3 regions of the Sporosarcina sp. NCCP-2331 genome follow, and region 2 is predicted to be linked to each of the others. Evidence: riboswitches for the same ligand, from Rfam matches in the RefSeq annotation. Region 2 holds a riboswitch; each other region holds the start of a gene.
What was found. Region 2 has a riboswitch for thiamine pyrophosphate ahead of thiC (phosphomethylpyrimidine synthase ThiC). Riboswitches for the same ligand answer to the same signal wherever they lie in the genome.
Positions count from the first base shown of each region.

Region 1 (7,433 bases), on a different contig from region 2:
CGAACCGCATAGCTACATCAAGAGGCTTCATCCTGACAGGAGAGCAGCACTATCAGGATTTATTTGATGAATATACTGCGGACAGTGCAGCTGATCAAGAAGCCATTCGTGAACTCGGTACCAGCCAGGAGACGATGGATCTGATGGACCGCACAGTCAAATGGCGGGAAGCGATCACGGATGATGTATTTACAGAGTATAAGAGAGGCAATGAGGAGGAAGCCCGCGTCAATCTGCTCGCATTAAATGAGGAAGCCCTCTCCTTGATGGGCGCCTATGAAGAGACTGCCAGTAACCGGGAGCAATTCATCATTGAACTGGAAAAAGAGATGCTGGCAGGCGGTAAAACAACTGCCATTGTAGTAACCAGTGTGATTATACTGGTGATACTGCTGAGCATTGCCGCCGCGCTCGTCACATCGAATTCAATTACCCGGCCGCTTGGAATCGTCAACGACCGCATGAAGCGGCTGGCAGACGGCGATTTGACCGGCGAACCGCTTGAGACTCATCTTCGGGATGAAATTGGACAGCTAATTGCCTCTACGAATGAGATGAACAGAAGCACTCATCATCTGCTCGACGAAATCGGGCATGTATCCTCCACTGTTTCTACACAGAGCGAGGAGCTGACCCAGTCAGCTAATGAAGTGAAAGCCGGCACGGAGCAAATTGCCACGACGATGGAAGATTTGGCACACGGTACTGAGTCGCAGGCAGACAATGCGTCCAGCCTGTCAAGCAATATGGAATCTTTTGTGCTGAAAGTCGCTGGTGCCAATGAAAGCGGACGTTTCATTCAGCAGTCTTCTGATGAAATTTTGGGAATGACGGTTGAAGGCAGCGAATTGATGAATTCCTCTTCCAAACAGATGGGATTGATCGATAAGATGGTGCATGAAGCTGTCCTGAAAGTAGAGGGGCTGGATCAGCATACCCAACAGATTTCGGAACTCGTCTCCGTCATCCAAGACATTGCGGCACAGACCAATCTGCTCGCCTTGAATGCAGCAATTGAAGCTGCGCGAGCCGGCGAGCACGGCAAGGGATTTGCAGTCGTGGCTGATGAAGTCCGGAAACTCGCTGAGCAGTCTTCCGCTTCCGTAACGACCATTACCGATATCGTCCGTCGGATTCAAAGCGAGTCCAGTATGGTGACAGATTCGCTTCAAATGGGTTATAAAGAAGTCGAGGAAGGAACGGGCCAAATCGAGCGAACAGGAGAAACCTTCCAGAAAATCAATGAGGCCGTAACAGCAATGACTGAACGAATCCGCGGTATGGCACAAGATCTGCAGGCTATTTCGACGAACAGTGAAGAAATGAGCAGTTCTATCGAAGAAATTGCTGCCATCACAGAAGAATCCGCAGCTGGAGTACAAGAGACATCCGCTTCTTCCGAGCAGGCAAGCAGCGCGATGGAAGAAGTCGCAAAAAGTTCGGGTGACTTGGCAGCGTTGGCAGAAGAACTGAATAATCTTGTCCGACAGTTTAAACTGTAATTATTTCAAATCTTAAAAGCGCCTGTTCTGTAACCTTCAGAACAGGCGCTTTTCTAATTGCCTTTCAAGATTCATTCCAACACTCACATCCTACGCATTTACACTGACAGCATTCTTTTCCCTTTAAGGTACTATTACCCAGCCCCTCCTTTAAAACACAACGGATGATCATAGAGTAATCTAAGTGTCCGTAACGCAAAGAGAGCCGCCCGCAAAGCCAATTAAAAATGACTTTACGGGCGGCTCTCATTAGTTATCTGCGTAGTCCAGCCGGCTTTTTCAGCGGATTCTTCTCCATTAAATATGAAATGAACGTCGCGTCTTCCGCCAGTTTCGAATGTGAATGATTCAACAACACTGCAAGGTTTTTCGCATCATCCAGCGCTCTGTGCGCCTGCTTCACGTCAATCCGATGTGCGTTCAGCAGCTGCTGCAGTTTGCCGTTTTCAAAACCATAATCTTTCCATCTGATCTGCCGGACGGAACAATACCAGTCCATATCAAGCGTTTCGGGCAGCAGCCGGCTGACGAACCCCCTGTCAAATGCAGCATTATGCGCCACGATCCCATCTGCCTGGCTTAAAATTGATATGATTTTATTCATATCAAGCGACTTCCCTCTCACCATCTGATCATGGATCCCTGTAATTCTCGTAATTGTCGAAGGTATCGAATAAAACGGCTCCTGAAACTCGCAATACTCGTCTGTCACACGGACAATCCTGTTGTTTTCAAATTCACCGAGCATGACTCCGAGTTCAATCACTTCACTGCCTTCCGCACTCATACCCGTCGTTTCCACATCTATAAAGGCTATCTGTTTATTCATTGGAAAACTCCTTCACTGTCAATTAATCACTAGTAACTAACTCTTCCAGCGCCGTCTTTTCTTCTATTATACCAGCGCACCCATGTTCTGCAGTAACATCTTGCTCTGATCATTGACAGGTTGCCAGACAAATCTGTCTGCTGTATACTAGCATTGCTAACATAATTGTCCGTACGGGTGCTTGAGTGAATCAGGCTGAGATAGCAGATGAAACCGCTGCTGACCGTGAATCTGATCTGGGTAATGCCAGCGTAGAGAGCGTGTTCGATGGAATAATCGGGATGAATTTCCCTCCTCGGCTGTCTGCTCTTTCAGACGGCTTTTTGTTTAGGCAAAAATAAAAGGAGTGGAATTTATTGAAGAAATTAAAGTTTACAGATTTGCTGATCACCATCATGATCGGCGTGGTCTTCGGCATCCTCATGAAATTCTGGGATGACCTATACACTGTAGTCAAACCAATCATGCCGGTTGCCCGTCAGCTGATCTATGGAATGTGGTTCATGGTGGGTCCCTTCGCCTACCTGCTCATCCGCAAGCCCGGCACCGCATTGATTGCAAGTATTGCAGGTGCAAGTTTATCGGCGTTTGCAGGCCATGGCATTGAAGTATTAATGTACGGGTTTGTACAGGGGCTGGCAGCTGAATTAGTATTTGCGGCAGCCCGCTACAAACGATTTTCCATGCTGGTTGCAGGACTTGCAGGTGTTGCTTCCTGTGCTGCCAGCTTCACACTTGATTTGGTGTACGGTTATGCCGCGCTTGAAACTTGGGCTCTTATTGTGAAATATGGGCTGCGTGCGATCAGCGCATTTATCTTCACCGGCATATTTGCTGTACTGATTGTCCGCGCTCTTGAAAAAACAGGTGTGACATCTTTAATCCGTCCCGTTGATAAAAAAGAATACTCGATGCTGGACCGGTAACATGAAGATGGTTCATTCGAAACAATGCCCGGCCGGCGTCACCAATCTGCGTCTGAAATTTCCGGGTGAGGATTCATTAGTTTTCAAAGATTTCTCGTTTTCTGTGCAGCGGGGTGAAAAAGTTCTGCTGCTCGGACCAAGCGGCTGTGGAAAATCGACACTGCTTCAAGTACTGAGCGGCATCATTCCCAATTCCATTGAGCTGCCAATGAAAGCAGACCAAATTGTACTGCCTGAATCTTGGGGATTCGTCTTCCAAGATCCTGATACGCAATTCTGCATGACGTATGCAGATGAAGAACTGGCATTTGTGCTGGAGAATTTGCAAGCCCCGCGGGATAAAATGGCACCTTTGATTGAAGAAGCGTTAAAGCGTGTAGATCTGCAGCTGAACACATCACATTCGCCAATCAACGAAATGTCGCAGGGCATGAAACAGCGTCTGGCGCTGGCTTCTGTACTTCTGCTGGAGCCCGATGTCCTGTTTCTTGATGAACCGTCTGCCCTTTTGGACCCCGATGGTACGGAGCAGATCTGGTCTTCCATTAAGCAGGCTACAGCTGATAAAACGGTGATCATTGTAGAACATAAAATTGATTTGATTGCCGACTGGGTAGACCGCGTTGTGCTGTTTAGCGACAATGGAGCTATCATCGCAGAAGGTCCGCCGGCGGCTATTTTCGCTGATTATCAGAAAGAATTGAAGCGCTATGGCATCTGGTATCCGGGCGTGTGGAAAGAGTATCTGGAACTGAATAGTTTCCGCTCGATGATGCACAACCGCAAGCCCGTCGGTTCTTCTAATAAAATTCGGTTGAAAGACTTTACCGGTTTTCGCGGAAACACACCAAAAATCCAGGCAGAATGCGCAGAGGTGAAGTCAGGGGACTGGATCACGATTACAGGTGAAAACGGTACAGGTAAAAGTACTCTGCTGCTGTCACTTATGCAACTGCTGCGAACAGAAGGTATTTATGAAGTAAACGGCGAGCCTGTTATCCAGAAAAAGAAGAAACGGCATCTTCCAAAAGGCCTGTCCCTCGTCTTTCAAAATCCCGAGCTGCAATTTGTCACGAACTCGATTGCAGAGGAATTGACCGTTTCATTACACGGCATGCCAAAGGATCAGGCGGAAGCGTATGCCAAAGAACTGATGCACTTGTTTAACTTGCCGGATTCAGCCGGCCGCCACCCCTACCAGCTCTCAACAGGTCAGAAACGCCGGCTTAGTGTAGCAACAGCGCTCACTCCCGGAACTGATATTGTGTTGCTGGACGAACCAACTTTCGGACAGGACGCCCGCAATACGTTCGCGATACTTGAAAAACTCGAGCAGCTGCGGACGGAAGGTGTCACGATTCTAATGGTGACGCATGATATGGAGATTGTTGAACACTTTGCTACATCAGTCTGGACAGTAGCTGACGGCATAGTGCACACGGATTCTGCGGGAGGTGACCGGAATGCTCGCATGGTTCACGCCTGAGCGCAAAACATGGCTGTTTCAAGTGAATCCTGCGCTGAAATTTGTCGTGTTCTTTGCACTATTACTAATCACGCTCTTTAATCAAAATTTCCCGTTCGCTGTCTGGCAAGCTGTTTTTTATGGAGTGTTTTTCTATCTATTCAGCGGCTATTCCATCAGGAAGCTCGCCCTGCTGTCGATTCCGCTGCTGATTTCATTCCTGTCTTCCGCACTGACACTGATCCTGTTCGGTAAAGGAGATACAGTGCTATGGCAGTGGTATTTAATCAAGATTTCTGAAGAGAGCATACAGCACGGTCTGCTGCTCGGCAGTAAGTCGCTGTCATTCGGATTTGTCGGCTTCACATTTCTGCTGACGATTCAGCCTGTGCTGTTTTTCTACGCGATGATGCAGCAATTTCGGCTGCCGTCAAAATATGCATACAGCTTTATCGCGTCATTCCGGCTGATCCCTGCCGTAACGGAAGAACTTCAGATTCGCAGGAATGCGTTGAAAGTGCGGAATATCCAATTTTCGAGAGGTGTTAAAGGCGTTTACGAACGTCTGCAGATGTACACCGTTCCCCTGTTTGCAGAGAGTATCCGCCGTGCGCAGCGCATTGCGGTTGCCATGGAAGCCAAGCAGTATCAGATGGGTGCAGCGAGGACGTATTATTATACTACTCACTATAGCCAGATGGATGCAGTGTTTGTGATCGTGATGATTACAGTCATTGCCACCGCCTTATCGCTGGCTTTTATATAAGAAATCAACTAATCGTTTCTATTTTATGAATATTCATTCATTATATGTTATTCTAGTATAAAGCAACATGACTAGAAGGAAGTGAAGAATATGCTCATGAAGAAAAGTGCATCCGAAGGTAAGATTGGCGACGTTCGTTTTATGAACGGCGTGGTGTCGTTCCAAGGTGTCAAGCTGAATGTGTATTCGTTTGAGACAGACGGTGTCTTAATTGATACTGGTGCTCAGTCTCTGTTGAAACAATTCAAGTCGTTTTTTGAAAAAGCGGATATCGACCAGGTGGTCATCACTCATTCCCATGAGGACCATACAGGCGGGGCGGGTTACCTGCAAAAAACATTCGGGCTTCCCGTCTATATGGATAAGAAACACATCGCAGAATGTGCAGGAAAAGCGAAGTACCCGTTCTACCGGAAAGCATTCTGGGGCAGCCGGAAACCGTTTACCGCACTGCCGTTCGGTAAAACATTTATGTCCCGCCAAGCGGAGTGGAAAATCATCGATACACCCGGCCACGCAGCAGATCATCTGGCGTTCCTGAATACAGAAACAGGCCAGCTGTTTTCCGGCGACCTCTATGTCAACCCAAAAACAAAGCTGGTATTGCGAGAAGAACATATCCCCGACATCATCCGATCGATTGAGACGGTACTGGCACATGATTATGAGGAAATGTTTTGCTGTCATGCGGGATATGTGAAGGACGGACGCAAAGCGATGGAGAAGAAACTGGAGTACCTTATCGGTCTTCGTGAACAGACACTGGATCTGCATGGCCAGGGCTTTGACGAGAAAGAAATAAAAAACCGACTGCTGCCGAACAAATATCCGATCACCAAGTTCTCTTCAGGTGAATGGGATTCGATTCATATGATTCGTTCGATATTGGCAGAAGCATAGGTTACTATACAAAAAACACCGACACAGCAATATACGCTGGCCGGTGTTTTTTGAAATTAACTCTTTAACACAATTCACTGCTTTCTAGTTTTATGTTAGCAGAAGCTCTTAATGTCATCGCTAAATAACTTTAAGAGTTTTGTAAGAATAATATTGTACACTAGCTTACTGAATGTAATTATAGATGAACAGGAGCTTTTGTAAATGAATATCATCCATAGAAATAGCTTAATGACGCTATTTTCTTGTATTATGCTACTTATTTCTATCATTGTCAGCCTAATGCACAGACAGTTTGGGTTTCTGGGAGACCATGTTTTATTAAACGGTACCGGCCCGTTCACAGGCAGTTTATTGTTTATGCAAAATTTACTTTTCATTATTCCGGTCATCCTTCTTATCACTTCGGTCGTCATGCTCAGAAAAAAACAGGACTCTGCTGTTCTGCCTTTTCTGATTATGCTGACACTGACATTCAGCAGTATTTCTATTATTGCAGGCGGAGACGGCTTAGTAGAATACCATTTTTCCATTTTTCTTGTGATTGCATTGATTGCATTTTTCGACCAAATAAAATTAATCATAATCAGTACAGCAATCTTTGCAGTCCATCATTTGGCCGGTTACATTTTCATTCCCGAGCTGATTTGCGGAACATCGGACTACCGCTTTTCTTTGCTACTGATCCATGCAATCTTCCTGCTGTTAATCAGCGGGGCGACCATTCTTTTTATTTATACAAAACAGAAAAATAACAGGCTTTACGAAGAAAAAGTCAGCCTGCAGCAGCAGACTATCCAAGATGTATTGGACAGCCTGAAAAAAACTGGCTTATCCGTTTCTGACTCAACTAGTTATTTATCATCCAGTTCGGAAGAGTTGTCAGCAGCCGGCAATGAAATTTCCTCATCTATTCAAACAGTTGCAGAAGGCACAGAAGGCCAGATGACCACCCTGCAGTCCGGTGTTGAAAGCATTCATTCCATACAGTTTCAAATTCTGCAAATTAATGAAAATGCAGAGCACATCGATACGAATGCCAAAG
Region 1 is NZ_BRCD01000036.1:1,604-9,036, reverse strand. Features, by position in the region: gene NCCP2331_RS16280 (methyl-accepting chemotaxis protein) at 1-1,502, shown strand, start outside; gene NCCP2331_RS16275 (exonuclease domain-containing protein) at 1,756-2,331, opposite strand; TPP riboswitch at 2,495-2,606, shown strand; gene NCCP2331_RS16270 (ECF transporter S component) at 2,688-3,257, shown strand; gene NCCP2331_RS16265 (ABC transporter ATP-binding protein) at 3,259-4,743, shown strand; gene NCCP2331_RS16260 (energy-coupling factor transporter transmembrane component T family protein) at 4,721-5,488, shown strand; gene NCCP2331_RS16255 (MBL fold metallo-hydrolase) at 5,579-6,388, shown strand; gene NCCP2331_RS16250 (methyl-accepting chemotaxis protein) at 6,593-7,433, shown strand, end outside.
Region 1: linked by a shared signal. The riboswitch ahead of NCCP2331_RS16270 (ECF transporter S component) and the one ahead of thiC (phosphomethylpyrimidine synthase ThiC) in region 2 are both predicted to bind thiamine pyrophosphate.

Region 2 (7,433 bases):
CGTTTTAGCAAAAAATACATGGCCGCCCCGCTGTGACACGTTTTCACTCAGCTGGTGCAGATAAAAATCGAGATTTTCTAATACGTGCTGCCGGATTTCTTCTCCGTGTGAACGCCATTCTTCCCAGTTCCCGAGCTCTTCTGCCGCATCCAGACGACGTCCGTGCAATCGCTCCTGGGCACCCGCCACAGCTTGCCGCATGAAATCATCTGATATATTGTCCTTCGTGCGATCCGTAAAGTTTTTCGTGCTGAACTTCATTGACATAAAGCTTCACCTCTTTTCACTATTATTCGCGGCTATTCAACACTTCCGCTATGTGCATGACACGAATTTTCTTACCTGTCCGCTCTGCACGGCCTCCGATATTCATCAGACAGCCGCAGTCTGCTCCGATTAAATAATCCGCTTCTGTCACCATGGCACTGTCTACTTTCTCGTCGACCATCTGCTCCGAAATATCCCCCATCTTGACCGAGAAGGTGCCGCCAAACCCGCAGCAATTGTGTGCGTTCGGCAAAGGAATCATTTCCAGTCCTTCTACTTGAGCGAGCAGTTTCTTCGGCGGCTCTTTTACGCCCAGCAATCTCGTCATATGACAGGATGGATGATAGGTACCTTTTCCCGTTAACTTCGCTCCAACATTTTCAACTTTCAGCACATCAACCAGAAATTCAGTGAATTCATAGGTTTTATCCGCAAGTTCCTGTGCTTTATCTTTCCATTTCGGCTCGTCTGCAAAAATTTCAGGATACATTTTGAACATCGTAGCGCAAGATCCGGAAGGCGTCACTACATACTCTGCACTTTCAAATGTTTTGATCATGTTTTTCATGGCTGATTTAGAGTTTTCTACATATCCGCTGTTATACGCCGGCTGCCCGCAGCATATCTGCCCTTTTGGAAACGATAATTCACAGCCTTGACGCTCCAATACTTCCGTCATGTCTTTTCCAGCTTCTGCATAGAACATGTCTACCAGGCATGTAATAAACAAACTGACTTTCATTTTCATTCACCTCTTCTTAGTAAATTACAATAGTCAACAGGTCATCAGATGACTTAACTTATTTCATAGCATACTATAAATCTTTTGAATTTAATAGCTGTTTACTATGTTTTCTGATAAAAAATTCACCCGATCGAATAACGGGTGAATAAAATCATTTCTGTAATGAACGCATATAAGTTGATAAAACCGATTCTACGTTTTGCAGATGAGCCTGCATATGCCTAGTTGCTGTGTCGGACAATCCATCCTTAATAGCCAGGAATATCGCTTCATGCTCTTCATGTAAACGATCAACTGTTGCCGTCTCCGTAAAGAGACAGATCCGCCGGGTCTCCCGCATCGATTCACCCATCAGACCGGACACATGGTTCATCAGACTGACCAAAATAGGATTGGCACTGGCATGGGCAATTGCGAAATGAAAGTCCAAATCTGCTTTCTCGCCAAGCAGAATGTCTCCTGCATGCTGTTTCATTTCATTCAAAGCCGCTTCCATCTTTAACAGATCTTCTTCTGTACGTTTTTCAGCAGCGGCATATGCAGCGCCGGCCTCGAGTATTTTCCGCACACCCAGCAGATGAAAGACGTCTTCTTCAGTCATCAGCATCGCGCTGTGAAGAGGGAAAGTCAGGTCATCAGATGAAAACTCAAGAACATATGTCCCTTCACCTTGACGCATTTCAATCAGACCCATTGCACGCAGGGAAGTGAGCGCTTCTCTTACTGCCGATCTCCCGACATGAAAATTCTCAGCCAGCTGCTGAACTGAATCTAATTTATCACCTGGCTTTAATTCACCGGAGCGAATTAAATTCACTATCGTTTCTGCTACTTCTTCATATATCTTTTTAGGCTTGATTTGTTTATATTCCACAGTCCACACTCCTGTCTCTGTCCTATATTATAATCCATAATGTTTGAATATAGGTTAGAACGTTAGAACAAATTAGTTTTCAGAAAACGCAAATAACTACTTGTCTTTTATTATAACACTCTATATAATCATGAAAAGAGTTAACGGTCATTGGGTCATCAGATGACCCAATGACCTTATGTAAATTGTAAGCGCTTTACAAGTATTGACACAAATCAAAAGGAGGTTTTTTATTGTGAGCTTACTCGTTCTGTCACTCATTGCTCTGCTGCCTATTGTTACAATTCTAGTATTCTTGGTCTTTTTAAACTGGCCGGCAAGCCGCGCTATGCCAATCGCTCTTGTTGTTACTGCACTCATTGCCATCTTCGTCTGGGGAACAAAAGGAAATATTGTTGCGGGTGCCGCATTTAATGGGCTGATCACTGCATTGGAAGTAATATTCATCGTGTTTGGAGCGGTGCTGCTGCTCAACACTATAAAAGAAAGCGGCGCGATCCATACGATTCGCAACGGCTTCATATCAATTTCTCCTGACCGCCGGATCCAAGCTATCATCATCGCGTTCTTATTCGGTTCTTTTATAGAAGGTGCCTCTGGATTCGGAACACCGGCCGCGGTCGCTGCACCTCTCTTGGTTGCCGTCGGTTTTCCTGCACTGGCCGCCGTTATGGTGTCGCTCGTTATTCAGAGTACCGCTGTTTCATTCGGGGCTATTGGAACTCCCATCCAAATCGGTGTATTCACGGGGCTGGGGGATCAGCCTGCAGTAATGGCTGCACTGGACAAAGTCGGAATGACTTTTCCGGAGTATCTGCTGCAAATCACCGCCAACACCGTATTGATTCATGGCGTGGTCGGCTCGTTGATTCCGTTGTTCCTGGCAGCTTTGTTAACTCGGTTCTTCAGTCCTGCCAAGTCGTACCGTGAAGGATTTAAAGTATGGAAATTTGCTCTTTTTGCGGGATTGGCCTTCACCATACCTTACTTCTTGATTGGAATTACTCTTGGGCCTGAATTCCCTTCTTTACTCGGTGCATTGATTTCATTACTCATTGTTGTGCCCGCAGCTCGCAAAGGGCTGTTTATGCCGAAAGCAGAGGACACGTTTGATTTCCCGCCTCGTGCACAGTGGGAAGAAAATTGGTTTGGCAAGCTGAATCACGAAGCAGCCAAACCATTTGAAGAGAGCAGGAAAATCTCCATGCTGAACGCTTGGATGCCGTATGTCGTGCTGGCCGGTTTACTTGTCCTGTCTAGAACGATGGAACCCTTAACAAATTTATTGAAACACCCTGCGCTCACTTTGAAATTTGAAGACACATTTGGTTCAGGTATTACGACTGTATCGACTCCTTTGTTCCTTCCGGGCTTCTTTTTCATCATCGCTTCATTATTCGGCTACTTCTTGCACCGGATGAAGCCTAAAGAATATGCAATGGCCTGGAAAAATTCATTTGTAACTGCTGTTACTGCCGGTGTTGCCTTAATTTTTGCCGTGCCGATGATCAAGGTTTTCTTGAATACATCTCTTGCTGCCGGCAAAGTCGCAGTGGATAATGCGGCACTCGCCGGGCAAAATATGCCGCTTGTGCTGGCGGAAAGTGTCTCTGTCATCACTGGAGAATTCTGGCCGCTCGTTGCTCCGATTGTCGGAGCACTCGGCGCATTCATCGCAGGCAGCAATACATTCAGTAATATGATGTTTTCTCTGTTCCAGTTTGGTACAGCCGGCAATATAGGGCTCGATACAGCACAGGCGGGTATTGTTGTAGCTATGCAGGCTGTCGGCGGCGCAGCCGGAAATATGATCTGTGTGCATAACGTGGTTGCCGCTTCTGCAACGGTAGGACTGATCGGCAAAGAAGGATTGCTGATCCGACGTGTGCTATTCCCGCTCAGTTACTATTTATTGACCGCTGGTTTTTTTGGAATGGCATATATCCATGGCTTCCTGAATATCTGGCTGATCATTGCGATCGCCATCGCGGCGGCGTACATTTTCAAAATGGCGACAGATAAACAAACATTATCCGGAGAAACATTACGTCAGCCATCATAATAGCAATTAATAATAAAAGAGCCCATAACGGCTCTTTTTGTTTTGCATTTATCGTTCTTAATAATGAATACTCTCCACCTTCATGCATATACGGCACTCTCTATGCGATAAAGTTTCCTTATATTCATGAGTACATTCCGTTTGCAGTCGGTGCAGTTGTTCTTCTAAATGACGCAGACCGTGGCGTTGTACAGCTATATGACGGACTAACTGTTTTACTGCAGACAATTGTTCCACTCCTCATCAAAGATAAATTTCTGCACCGGCTTTTTTAAATTCCTCCGCTTTCTCCTGCATTCCCTGTTCAATCGCCAGCTTCTCTTCCAAACTGTTTTCATCTGCATATTTACGTATGTCATGTGAAATACGCATGCTGCAGAATTTCGGTCCGCACATCGAACAGAAGTGAGCGACTTTCGCACCTTCAGCCGGCAGCGTTTCATCATGATATTCCATTGCACGTTCAGGATCCAAACTCAAATTAAATTGATCTCTCCAACGGAACTCAAAGCGCGCTTTTGACAGTGCATTATCGCGTTTTTGCGCATTCGGATGACCTTTTGCCAAGTCTGCAGCGTGTGCGGCAATCTTATACGTGATGACACCCTCCCGAACATCGTCTTTATTCGGCAGTCCGAGATGTTCTTTCGGCGTCACATAACACAGCATCGCCGTTCCGAACCAACCGATCATCGCCGCGCCGATTGCGGACGTGATATGATCATAAGCCGGCGCGATGTCTGTTGTCAGTGGACCTAATGTATAGAAAGGGGCTTCCTGACAGATTTCCATTTGCTTATCGACATTCTCCTTAATCAAATGCATCGGTACATGACCCGGTCCTTCAACCATTACCTGCACATCATGCTCCCAGGCAATCTTCGTCAATTTACCCAGCGTTTCAAGCTCCGCGAATTGTGCCTCGTCATTGGCGTCCGCAATCGATCCGGGACGCAAGCCGTCTCCAAGTGAAAAAGCAACATCATATTGTTTCATAATTTCACAGATTTCCTCAAAATGTGTGTAAAGAAAACTTTCTTCATGATGCAGCATGCACCATTGCGCCATGATTGAACCGCCGCGCGAGACGATACCTGTCACGCGATTCACTGTCATTGGTATATAACGAAGCAGCACTCCTGCGTGAATTGTGAAATAGCTGACACCCTGCTCTGCCTGTTCAATCAATGTATCGCGGAATACTTCCCATGATAGATCTTCGACTTTGCCATTCACCTTTTCGAGTGCCTGATATAAAGGAACCGTTCCAACCGGCACAGGTGAATTGCGGATGATCCACTCGCGAGTTGTATGGATATTCTTTCCCGTCGATAAATCCATGATATTGTCTGCACCCCAGCGAGTTGCCCACGTCATCTTCTCCACTTCCTCTGCTATCGAGGAGGATACCGCTGAATTTCCGATATTTGCATTGATCTTTACGTGGAAGCGGCTGCCAATAATCATCGGTTCCGCTTCAGGATGATTAATGTTGGACGGAATGATCGCCCGGCCCCTTGCCACCTCATCGCGCACAAGCTCCGGCTCTACGCCTTCACGAATCGCTATAAACTCCATCTCCGGGGTGATCATTCCTTTTCTTGCGTAATGCATCTGCGTAACATTCTGACCTTTTTTCGCTCTCAAGGGCTTACGCTTCAGCAATGGAAACTGTGCATCATTCTTCATTTGTTCCAATGAACGAAACCCGTTATCCTGAGGCTGCACTTGCCGCCCTTCGTATTCTTCCGTATCTCCGCGTTCCTCAATCCAATTTTTCTTAATGGCTGGAAGTCCCTTTTGAATATCGGCCTTATAGCCTGCTTCTGTGTACTTTCCGCTCGTATCATAGACGCGAAACGGTTCATTTGGAAACTCCCCTTGATCCGTCACGGTAGGCGATAATTGAATTTCCCGCATCGGTACGCGCAAGTCCTCCCGGCTGCCTTGGATATAAACTTTGCTGCTGGCCGGAAAACAGCTGTGAATGTGAATCTCTTCTGTCGTTTGTTTCATTTTGTCATCGTCTCCTTTTTGAGGGCAGACCATGACTCCATCCGAGTAAAGGGAATCAGCGACAAAAAAGACCAGATCCGTAAAAGGACCTGGTCTTCAAAAACGCATAAATAAACACGCTGATTGAAAAATGAAAACTTCCCTACGCTGGTACGAGCCAGATCAGGTCCAAAGAGTTCGGAATGCATACAGTCATTCCATCTCAGTCCAGTCACGCCGGACACCCCTAGTTATGATTATTGAATTGTCGAACAACTACAGTGTAGCACAGTCTTTTTCTTTGTCAATAAGAGGAGCCGAGCGTATTTTGCTCTAAACGAATCAAATGTTCTTTCCATTGCGGGCCGTCCCGATAACCGGACAGGCTTCCGTCTTTTGCGATGACCCGATGGCAGGGAGTCATCAGCAAAAGCGGGTTTTTTCCAATTGCGGATGCGACTGCACGGACAGCGGCAGGACGTCCGATCTGTTCTGCTATCTCTGAGTAGGTAACCGTTTTCGCATAGGGAATCGCACGCAGCGCTTTCCATACAGTCAGTTGAAATGGCGTGCCGATACAGTCAATCGGCGAATCAAATTGTTGTGCTTCGCCAGATAAATACTTCTTTATTTCAACAGCACTTGCAGCTAATCTGTCAGTATCTTCTCTCATTTCCACCACGCCTGTCTGTTTAAACAGCCATTCCTTCATTCGCTCTTCGCTGTCCTCTGCAAGTCCGATATAACAGACTCCCTTTTCATTTGCAGCCAGTGTCACACAGCCGTCTTCTACTTCAAAACGCGTCCAATAAACCATCCCGCTCACTGCCTTCCGTTCAACCAAATAATTTCAATCCCACAGCACCTATGATAATCAATGATAAAAAGAATAATCTTTTCACACTTGCGGATTCCTTGAATATCAAAATTCCGGCAAGCACAGCACCGGCTGCACCAAGCCCGGTCCACACCGCGTAGGCCGTACTCATCTGTATTTCACGCATCGCCAGCGAGAGAAATATAAAACCAAAACCAAAAACACCGACGATCAGCAGCAGCCGTTTCACTGTGCGTTTCTGTAAATAATAATTAATGCACATAACGCCAAAAATCTCACCGAGACTGGCGATTGCCAAGTAAAACCAAGCCATCGTCAGCTGCCTCCTTCCGCTTCATCCGTCGTCAATTTAATACCGACAACGCCGATCACAATGAGCCCGATGAATGACAGCGTAATCCAAGTGAAGCCTGCATGAAAGACGAGGATATCGACTAATAAAATAGCCGCAGCACCCGATCCTGTAAATACAGCATACACTGTCCCTGAAGGCAGTTTTTCACATGCCTTGATGATAAAATAAAAACTAAAAATAATCGCTGCACCGGTTCCTGTCCATTGCAGTGCAGTCTCGGAGTAGCGTAAGCCAACGACCCAGAAGATCTCTACTACCGCAGCCAGCGCTACATAGCTCCAAGCCAAAATAAACTTC
Region 2 is NZ_BRCD01000009.1:106,316-113,748, reverse strand. Features, by position in the region: gene NCCP2331_RS07355 (LutB/LldF family L-lactate oxidation iron-sulfur protein) at 1-267, opposite strand, end outside; gene NCCP2331_RS07350 ((Fe-S)-binding protein) at 290-1,009, opposite strand; gene NCCP2331_RS07345 (FadR/GntR family transcriptional regulator) at 1,164-1,886, opposite strand; gene NCCP2331_RS07340 (L-lactate permease) at 2,122-3,948, shown strand; gene thiC (phosphomethylpyrimidine synthase ThiC) at 4,192-5,964, opposite strand; TPP riboswitch at 6,087-6,202, opposite strand; gene NCCP2331_RS07330 (methylated-DNA--[protein]-cysteine S-methyltransferase) at 6,248-6,787, opposite strand; gene NCCP2331_RS07325 (DMT family transporter) at 6,780-7,094, opposite strand; gene NCCP2331_RS07320 (DMT family transporter) at 7,097-7,423, opposite strand.

Region 3 (7,433 bases), on a different contig from region 2:
TTTGTGACTGCGGCAAAAGAGACAGCGACTGTGGAAGAAGCTCTGCATGGCGGCGTGGTCGATTATTTACTGAAACCTGTCGACTTTGACCGATTTCATAAAACATTTACACGCTACCGGGCACGCAAAATTTTATTGGCTTCAAAAGAGGAGGTCAATCAGGAAGATCTGGACCGCCTGTTATACGGAATCGATGTCAGTCCTTCAACAGCCGCCGCACCTGATGGTTTGCCTAAAGGGATTGATCAGTTAACTTTGGAACGAATTGAAGATGTTCTGACGAGCAGTTCAGCAGACGGCATGAATGCGATTGACGTCGGACAGGCAGCCGGGGTCAGCCGTTCCACCGCCAGACGCTATTTGGAATTTCTGGTTTCTGCCGAAAAGGCAAAAGCGCAGCTTCATTACGGCGACGTCGGAAGACCTGAGCGCACCTATTTGAAAATCTGACTGCTCCAGCCGTGAGCAGAATGAACAAAATGCATAGAATAAACTCTATTGGTCTTATAATCATAATCTTTTTAGCCCCTTTCTTCCGTGTTACAGTATGAACAACTTAAGAAGGAATCATTGGATACGCTTAATGTATCCGCTTACATACTTCTTTTATAAACTTGTTCTTATAAGGAGGAAACGCTATGTTAAGTATTATTGGATTATTAACCATCTTTATTATTGTCGCTTTGCTAATCAGCGGCCGGATCACACCGATTGTCGGACTGGTCATCGTGCCGATCTTCGGTGCTTTCTTTGCCGGATATAACTTTAAAGAAATTGGAGAGTTCTTCGGAAGCGGAATCGACTCGGTCACTAGTGTCGTCATTATGTTCATCTTCGCTATTCTGTTTTTTGGAATCATGCAGGATGCCGGCGTTTTCGATCCGCTAATCAATACAATGATCTTTATTTCGCGAGGAAATGTTATTGCAGTTTCAATGGCAACTGTTGTGATCGCAGCAATCGCGCAGCTGGACGGTTCAGGCGCCTCAACGTTCTTGATTACGATTCCGGCATTGCTCCCACTTTATAAACGTTTGAAAATGAGTCCCTATTTACTTCTGCTGCTCGTGGGTACATCCGCAAGTATTGTCAATATGGTGCCATGGGGCGGTCCGCTTGGCCGTGCGGCAGCTGTACTGGGTGTCGATGTAACGGAGCTCTGGCGCCCGCTGATTAAAATTCAGGTCATCGGTCTATTGCTGTTAGTCGCGGTTGCTTTTGTCCTAGGTATGCGCGAAAACCGCCGAATCGCGAAACGCCTCGCCAATGGAGCAGAAGAGGATTTCACAGAAGACGATGTCGAGGAGGAATCCCTACAAACTGTTAATTCTCTGCAGCGTCCGAAAATGCTGTGGCTGAACGTCATTATTGCCGTAACAGTCATCGGACTGCTCGTCTGGGGGAAAGTTCCCGCCGGCTTTATCTTCATGATAGGTTTCAGTATTGCACTGCCTTTGAACTACCGGTCTGTAACTGAGCAGATGGAGCGGATCAAAGCACATGCGCCGAATGCCTTGCTGATGGCTGCAATCATCTTGGCTGCCGGATCATTCTTAGGTATCTTGAACGGCGCCAACATGCTGGATTCCATCGCTACTGATCTAGTAAAAATTCTACCGGCATTCATCGTGCCCTATTTACACATCATCATCGGATTCTTCGGCGTTCCATTCGATTTATTGTTGAGTACCGATGCTTATTATTTCGCTTTATTGCCAATCGTGGAACAAGTTGTTTCCGGATTTGGTGTCCCTTCGATTTCCGCTGCTTATGCGCTGATCGTCGGAAACATCATCGGAACATTCGTCAGCCCGTTCTCTCCGGCCCTTTGGCTTGCACTTGGGCTGGCGGGTCTTGAGATGGGGAAACATATTCGTTACTCATTCCTGATTATGTGGGGATTCAGCATTGTTTTGTTCCTCATCACGATGGCTCTTGGTGTAATTACATTTTAAGAGAGTCGGCTAAACACAGAATATTACCATTATGCTATACTTACTAGACACATATATATAAAGATCACTAGGGGCGCCGATTGGCTGAGAGGAATTTATTCCGACCCTTTGAACCTGATTCGGTTAACACCGGCGGAGGGAAGTGGCGTTTTCTAAACGGCCTCTGACTCCCAGGGGTCTTTTTCTATGAAGTTATGTAAAAGGGAGCTGTATTCATTGGAATTAAAAGATCAGGTCGTATTAGTAACAGGAGCAAGCAGAGGTTTGGGCGCGGCCACCGTGAAAGCATTCGGCGCAGCGGGAGCCAAAGTTGTAGTGAACTATTTCCAAAGTGAAGAGAAAGCTCAGAAGGTCGTCAATGAAATCGGTGCAGACCGCGCGATCGCACTGAAAGCGGATGTACGGAATCCAGAGGAACTGCAGTCGCTCGCCGAAGAGGCAAAGGCGCATTTCGGAAAGCCGATTACAACAGTTGTCAACAATGCATTGATCGACTTTTCATTCAACGGAGATGACCGTGAAAAGCTCGATACAATCGACTGGCAGGATTACTTGAAGCAGCTCGAAGGCTCTGTCGGCGCAACATTACATACGCTTCAGGCGGTCAGGGACGGAATGAATGAGCAGAAATTCGGACGCATCATCAACATCGGAACAAATCTCGTACAAAACCCGGTAGTTCCCTATCACGATTACAACACAAGCAAAGCAGCACTCCTCGGTATGACACGAAGTATGGCAAAAGAACTCGGACCGGACGGCATCACGGTCAACATGGTATCCGGCGGGTTATTATTGAAAACAGACGCAAGCGCCGCCACGCCGGATGCGGTTTTCGACATCATTAAAGCCAGCACACCGATCGACCGCGTTGTGACTCCCGAAGAAGTGGCGGACGTCGTAGTATTCTTCGCTTCCCCCGCAAGCCGTGCGATCACAGGACAGAACCTTGTGGTCGATGGAGGATTGGTGATGGATTAAAAGTAAAAGTATTACCCGGCTGTTCCGGAAGAGTCATGATCGTCTGGCTCTTCCAGGACAGCCTTTTTCATTGGCGGAATTTTTGGAGTGACTTTTTGGCAATGGTGCGGTGGTCGGCCTGTTTGGCGCGTTCGGACGGCGGTTTGGAGCGGCGCAAAGGCGTAAATGTGCGGCAGTCACTGTTTTTGGCGCGCTTCAGGAGCGTTTTGGTGCGGCAAACGGCTTTTTTGGTGCGGTTGGTTATGCTGCGTGCAAGGCAAATATCTAATTTCCTCAGCACACACGATGCGTAAATAAAACTGCCGTCATTTTAACCCGAATAGTTCAGCGATGCTCATGGACACCCTTCAAACGCTCATGGATCCGGCCGCGTGATCATAGCAATGCGCCAAGCGCTCATAGCGCCCCCGCACGTGATCATATTCCCCTGCCAAGTGATCATGAAGCCTCCGCAAATGCTCATAGCACGCAATTTCCCTGCCAAAACGGCACAGCTCTCCTTCAAATATCAACATAAGCTAGAAATGAAGGAGGTGCATACTTTTATGGCATCCAGAAAATTCAGACCTTGCAGCGGCTGTGACTCTCCCTCTGTTTCCCGGCCAGAAAAGAAATGTTACGAAGAACGGCATTTGGTCCATATCATCACCGATTTCCTGATGGGCACGCCTGTAATACTCACACTGATTGATTCAAAAGATACGAAACGAACCGGCTATTATTTAGATTTCAACCGCAGCACACGAACCGTTCATTTCCAGCCCGCCGGAGATACCACTGTTAATGAAATCCCGTTGTCCGAAATTTGTACGATGAAATATCGGACCTGACCCTCGTGATGAATACAGGAAAAGACAGCAGAGCATCAGACTGCCCTGCTGTCTTTTTTCACATCATTTCATCAAAATACTCCACCGTTTTCATCGGTCCGCCAGACTTCCGCAAGTTCCATGTATTTTCCATAAATATTTCCGCCAGCTTTTCATACTTCCCGCCGTATTTATCCGCCCACTCCAGCGTCACAACACTTTCATACAGATCAGACATCCGTTTCATCCAATTTTTCGCTTCGAACGTCTGCAGTGCCTGATCATAACCTGCAAATGCCGTGAGTCCTTCTTGCTGATCAGCGAGCTCTGCCGCCAGCACCTGCTTCCATTCATTGTCGGCAAGCGTCGTAATACGGGATTTCATTTCTTCAATAAATAATTCATGCACGTTATATTTCGAAACTAAACGAATCAGCTCCAGCGCCAGAATATTCGCCGTGCCTTCCCATACCGTCAATACCTGTGCATCCCGCAACAGACGCGGTGTCACAAAGTCTTCGATATAACCATTGCCTCCATGCATCTCAATCGCTTCATGCGAAAAATGAATCGACTGCTCAGCCGTTTCTTTCTTAATCAGCGCAATGAAAAGCCGGTTCAGCACCTGTTCGCGCTCACTCGCCTTGCCATTCGTGACATTCTCATACAGCTTAATAAAATCAAATACCGTTACCGTTTCTGCATGCAGTTTCGCACGGAGCCTGCCAAGCGAATCGCGCACCATCGGATAATCCGTCAATCGCCGTCCGAATGCGTTTCTGCGGCTGGCATATGCATTGGACTCAAGTAAAGCTCTGCGCATGATGCCCAGTGAAGCGACGGCATTGCAAATACGCGACAGATTCAGTGCTTCGAGCATATAAGCAAGCCCTCTTGCCGGATCTCCCACGACGTACGCGACAGCTCCCTCAAACTCCACCTCGCCCGAAGGCACTGCGCGCACGCCAAGCTTATCTTTCAGACGGCGTACACGAAGATGGTTCAGCTCCCCGTCTTCATTGCGCCACGGAACCGCGAACAACGTCAGACCCCTCGATCCTTCCGGGGCACCTTCCATCCTCGCCAGCACCATTGCCACGCCCGCCATCCCCGCATTCGAAGCAAAATATTTTTCTCCGTACAGACGATATCCGCCGTCTTCTTCCACCGCGCGCACAATATTTGCGCCGACATCTGATCCGCCCTGGCGCTCTGTCAAAAACGTCGCCCCTTCGAATAAAGGCATATCACCCGTCGCGCAGACATGCGGCAGGAAGCGCTCTTTCACTTCATCATCAGCAAAATGATCCAGCAAATACGCTGTCGCCATCGTCAGCGTGACCGGACAGTAAAAACCCGGTTCCGCATGCGACAGGAGATACCCCTGTGCAAAGCTATATGTGTAATTCCCCTTATGGCCGAGGCCTGGAATCTCTTTATGGACATAGCCGACAATTCCTGTATCGTACGTTTCCTGTACGGTTTTCTTATAGCCTTCATTGACCCATACTTCAGAAACCTCTTCACCGAATTTATTATAGCGAAGCAAACGCGGCTCACCTTCCCGGTCGGTATACGCTGCACGCTCGTCAATTTCATTGGCGCAAGCCCTTCCAAACTCGTCAAGTTCCCGTAATGCATAATCAAGAAACGGCCCTTGCAGCCGCTCCCGCAAAATCAATTCCAGCGTTTCGGCGCCCCTGAAAAAGTTTCCCGTTTCATAATGATCAGTATTCTGTAACACTTTCATCGTGCAAATTCTCCTTCCCGCAATGGCTGTTTGAGAATTTTCCCCGAAGCATTTCGCGGCAGTGCTTCCACTTGCTCATAAATGCGCGGTATTTTGAATGAAGCCAAATTCTCCTTCAGATAAGCCTGCAGATTACCTGCATCGATTTCACCCGAAGCCGCAAAGACCGCCTTCACCGTCTCTCCCCATTCGGTATGCGGCACACCGACGACGGCAACTTCCGTCACGCCCGGGAACTGCACAATCAACTCTTCGATTTCCTGTGGATAAATATTGACGCCTCCGGATACAATCACATCTTTCTTGCGGCCGACAATCCAATAAAACCCGTCTTCATCTTCCAGTGCCAGATCGCCGGTACGCAGCCAGCCGCCGTAATAAGCTTCTTTCGTCGCTTCTTCATTTTTATAGTAGCCTAGCATATTTCCTTCACCCAGCAACACGATCTCCCCAACTTCTCCCGCTGCAGCGTCTTGTCCCGTTTCATCAACAATACGAAGTTCCGTGTGCAGAGGTGCACGCCTTCCGATACTTCCCGCTTTCGTCTCATGCTCATCTGCCATCAACAGCGAACCGCTCGGACCTGCTTCCGTTAGTCCATACACACAAACCAAATGATCCGTACGGAACGCAGCTTTCACCTTCTTCACCTCATCAGCAGACAACGGCGCTCCACCATAAACCCACCATTTCATCGAGGATAGATCTGCTTCCTGCAGTCTCGGATTTCCTGCAGACAGCAGATAGGCAACCGGCGCGCCGAAGAAATGTGTCGTCTTCTCCTTCTCGACTGTATCGATGAACAAATCCGGCGTAAAAGTTGGTGTCAGCACCAGCGTCGCGCCCACATACACCCCCGCCATCAGAAACAAATGAAGCGGCGCCGAATGGCTGAGCGGCATCATCAGCAAAATGCGGCTTTCCGGCTTCATCTCCATTTCCACAGAAATCATGGAAGCGACTGTCAGGATATTACGATAGCTGAAGAGCACTCCTTTAGGGCTCCCTGTCGTCCCGGACGTATATAAAATAGTAGATTCATCATCTTCTTTCAACTCACAAACTATCGGCGTCTTGTCGCCCTGCTTCAATAATTCATGGAAATCCAGCCAGCCGTCAGCCACTTGCCCCGTCTTAATTTTTAATGAAGGCGCTTTCATTTTTTGAGCCGCTTCGAACACCAATTCATGCGCGATCAGCACCTCAGCGTCCGTATGCTCCAAAATAAATTCCAGCTCTTTTGCAGTCAGCTTCACATTGATCGGTACAACAATCGCACCAATTCGCTGCGCAGCAAAATAGGAGATGACAAACTCGTCAACATTCGGTAAGAATAACGCGACTTTTGCTCCCGCTTTGACACCTTGGCTTCGAAGCGCATTGCCAAATTGATTCACCTGCTGATCCAGCTCTTTATACGTAGTCCGTTTTCCCATACTGATCACTGCTTCAGTGTTTGGATACTTCCTGGCATTACGAGACAATAACTTTGAACTGTTCATCTATTCATTCCCCCTTCGAATTCTCAAGCTTTTGCTGGAACATCCTTTGCAGCTGCCGCATTTCAGACTTCATTTGCTGCAGCTCACTAATTTTCAGATCGATTTCTTCAATCCGCCGTTCGCCGTATTCAATCGTTCGCTCAAGCTGTTTTCGCCCCGTGCGATCCTTATCGAACAGCAGAATCATTTCTTTAATCTCATCCAATGAAAACCCATATTTCTTGCCGCGTACAATCAGTTTTAATTTGGCCAATTCAGATGAAGTGTAAAGTCTTTGATTGCCTTCTGTACGGACAGGTGATAACAAACCAATTTCCTCATAATAGCGGATTGTCCTAGTTGACACTTCGAACAATTCCGCAGTCTCCCGAATCGTTTTCACCTCGCATTCTCCTTTCTTCTCTTTCCATAATGATAGCATTGACGTTAACGTAAA
Region 3 is NZ_BRCD01000017.1:70,547-77,979, forward strand. Features, by position in the region: gene NCCP2331_RS11220 (response regulator) at 1-450, shown strand, start outside; gene NCCP2331_RS11225 (CitMHS family transporter) at 639-1,955, shown strand; TPP riboswitch at 2,015-2,113, shown strand; gene NCCP2331_RS11230 (3-oxoacyl-ACP reductase) at 2,172-2,936, shown strand; gene NCCP2331_RS11235 (hypothetical protein) at 3,482-3,766, shown strand; gene NCCP2331_RS11240 (acyl-CoA dehydrogenase family protein) at 3,825-5,495, opposite strand; gene NCCP2331_RS11245 (class I adenylate-forming enzyme family protein) at 5,492-6,997, opposite strand; gene NCCP2331_RS11250 (MerR family transcriptional regulator) at 7,002-7,379, opposite strand.
Region 3: linked by a shared signal. The riboswitch ahead of NCCP2331_RS11230 (3-oxoacyl-ACP reductase) and the one ahead of thiC (phosphomethylpyrimidine synthase ThiC) in region 2 are both predicted to bind thiamine pyrophosphate.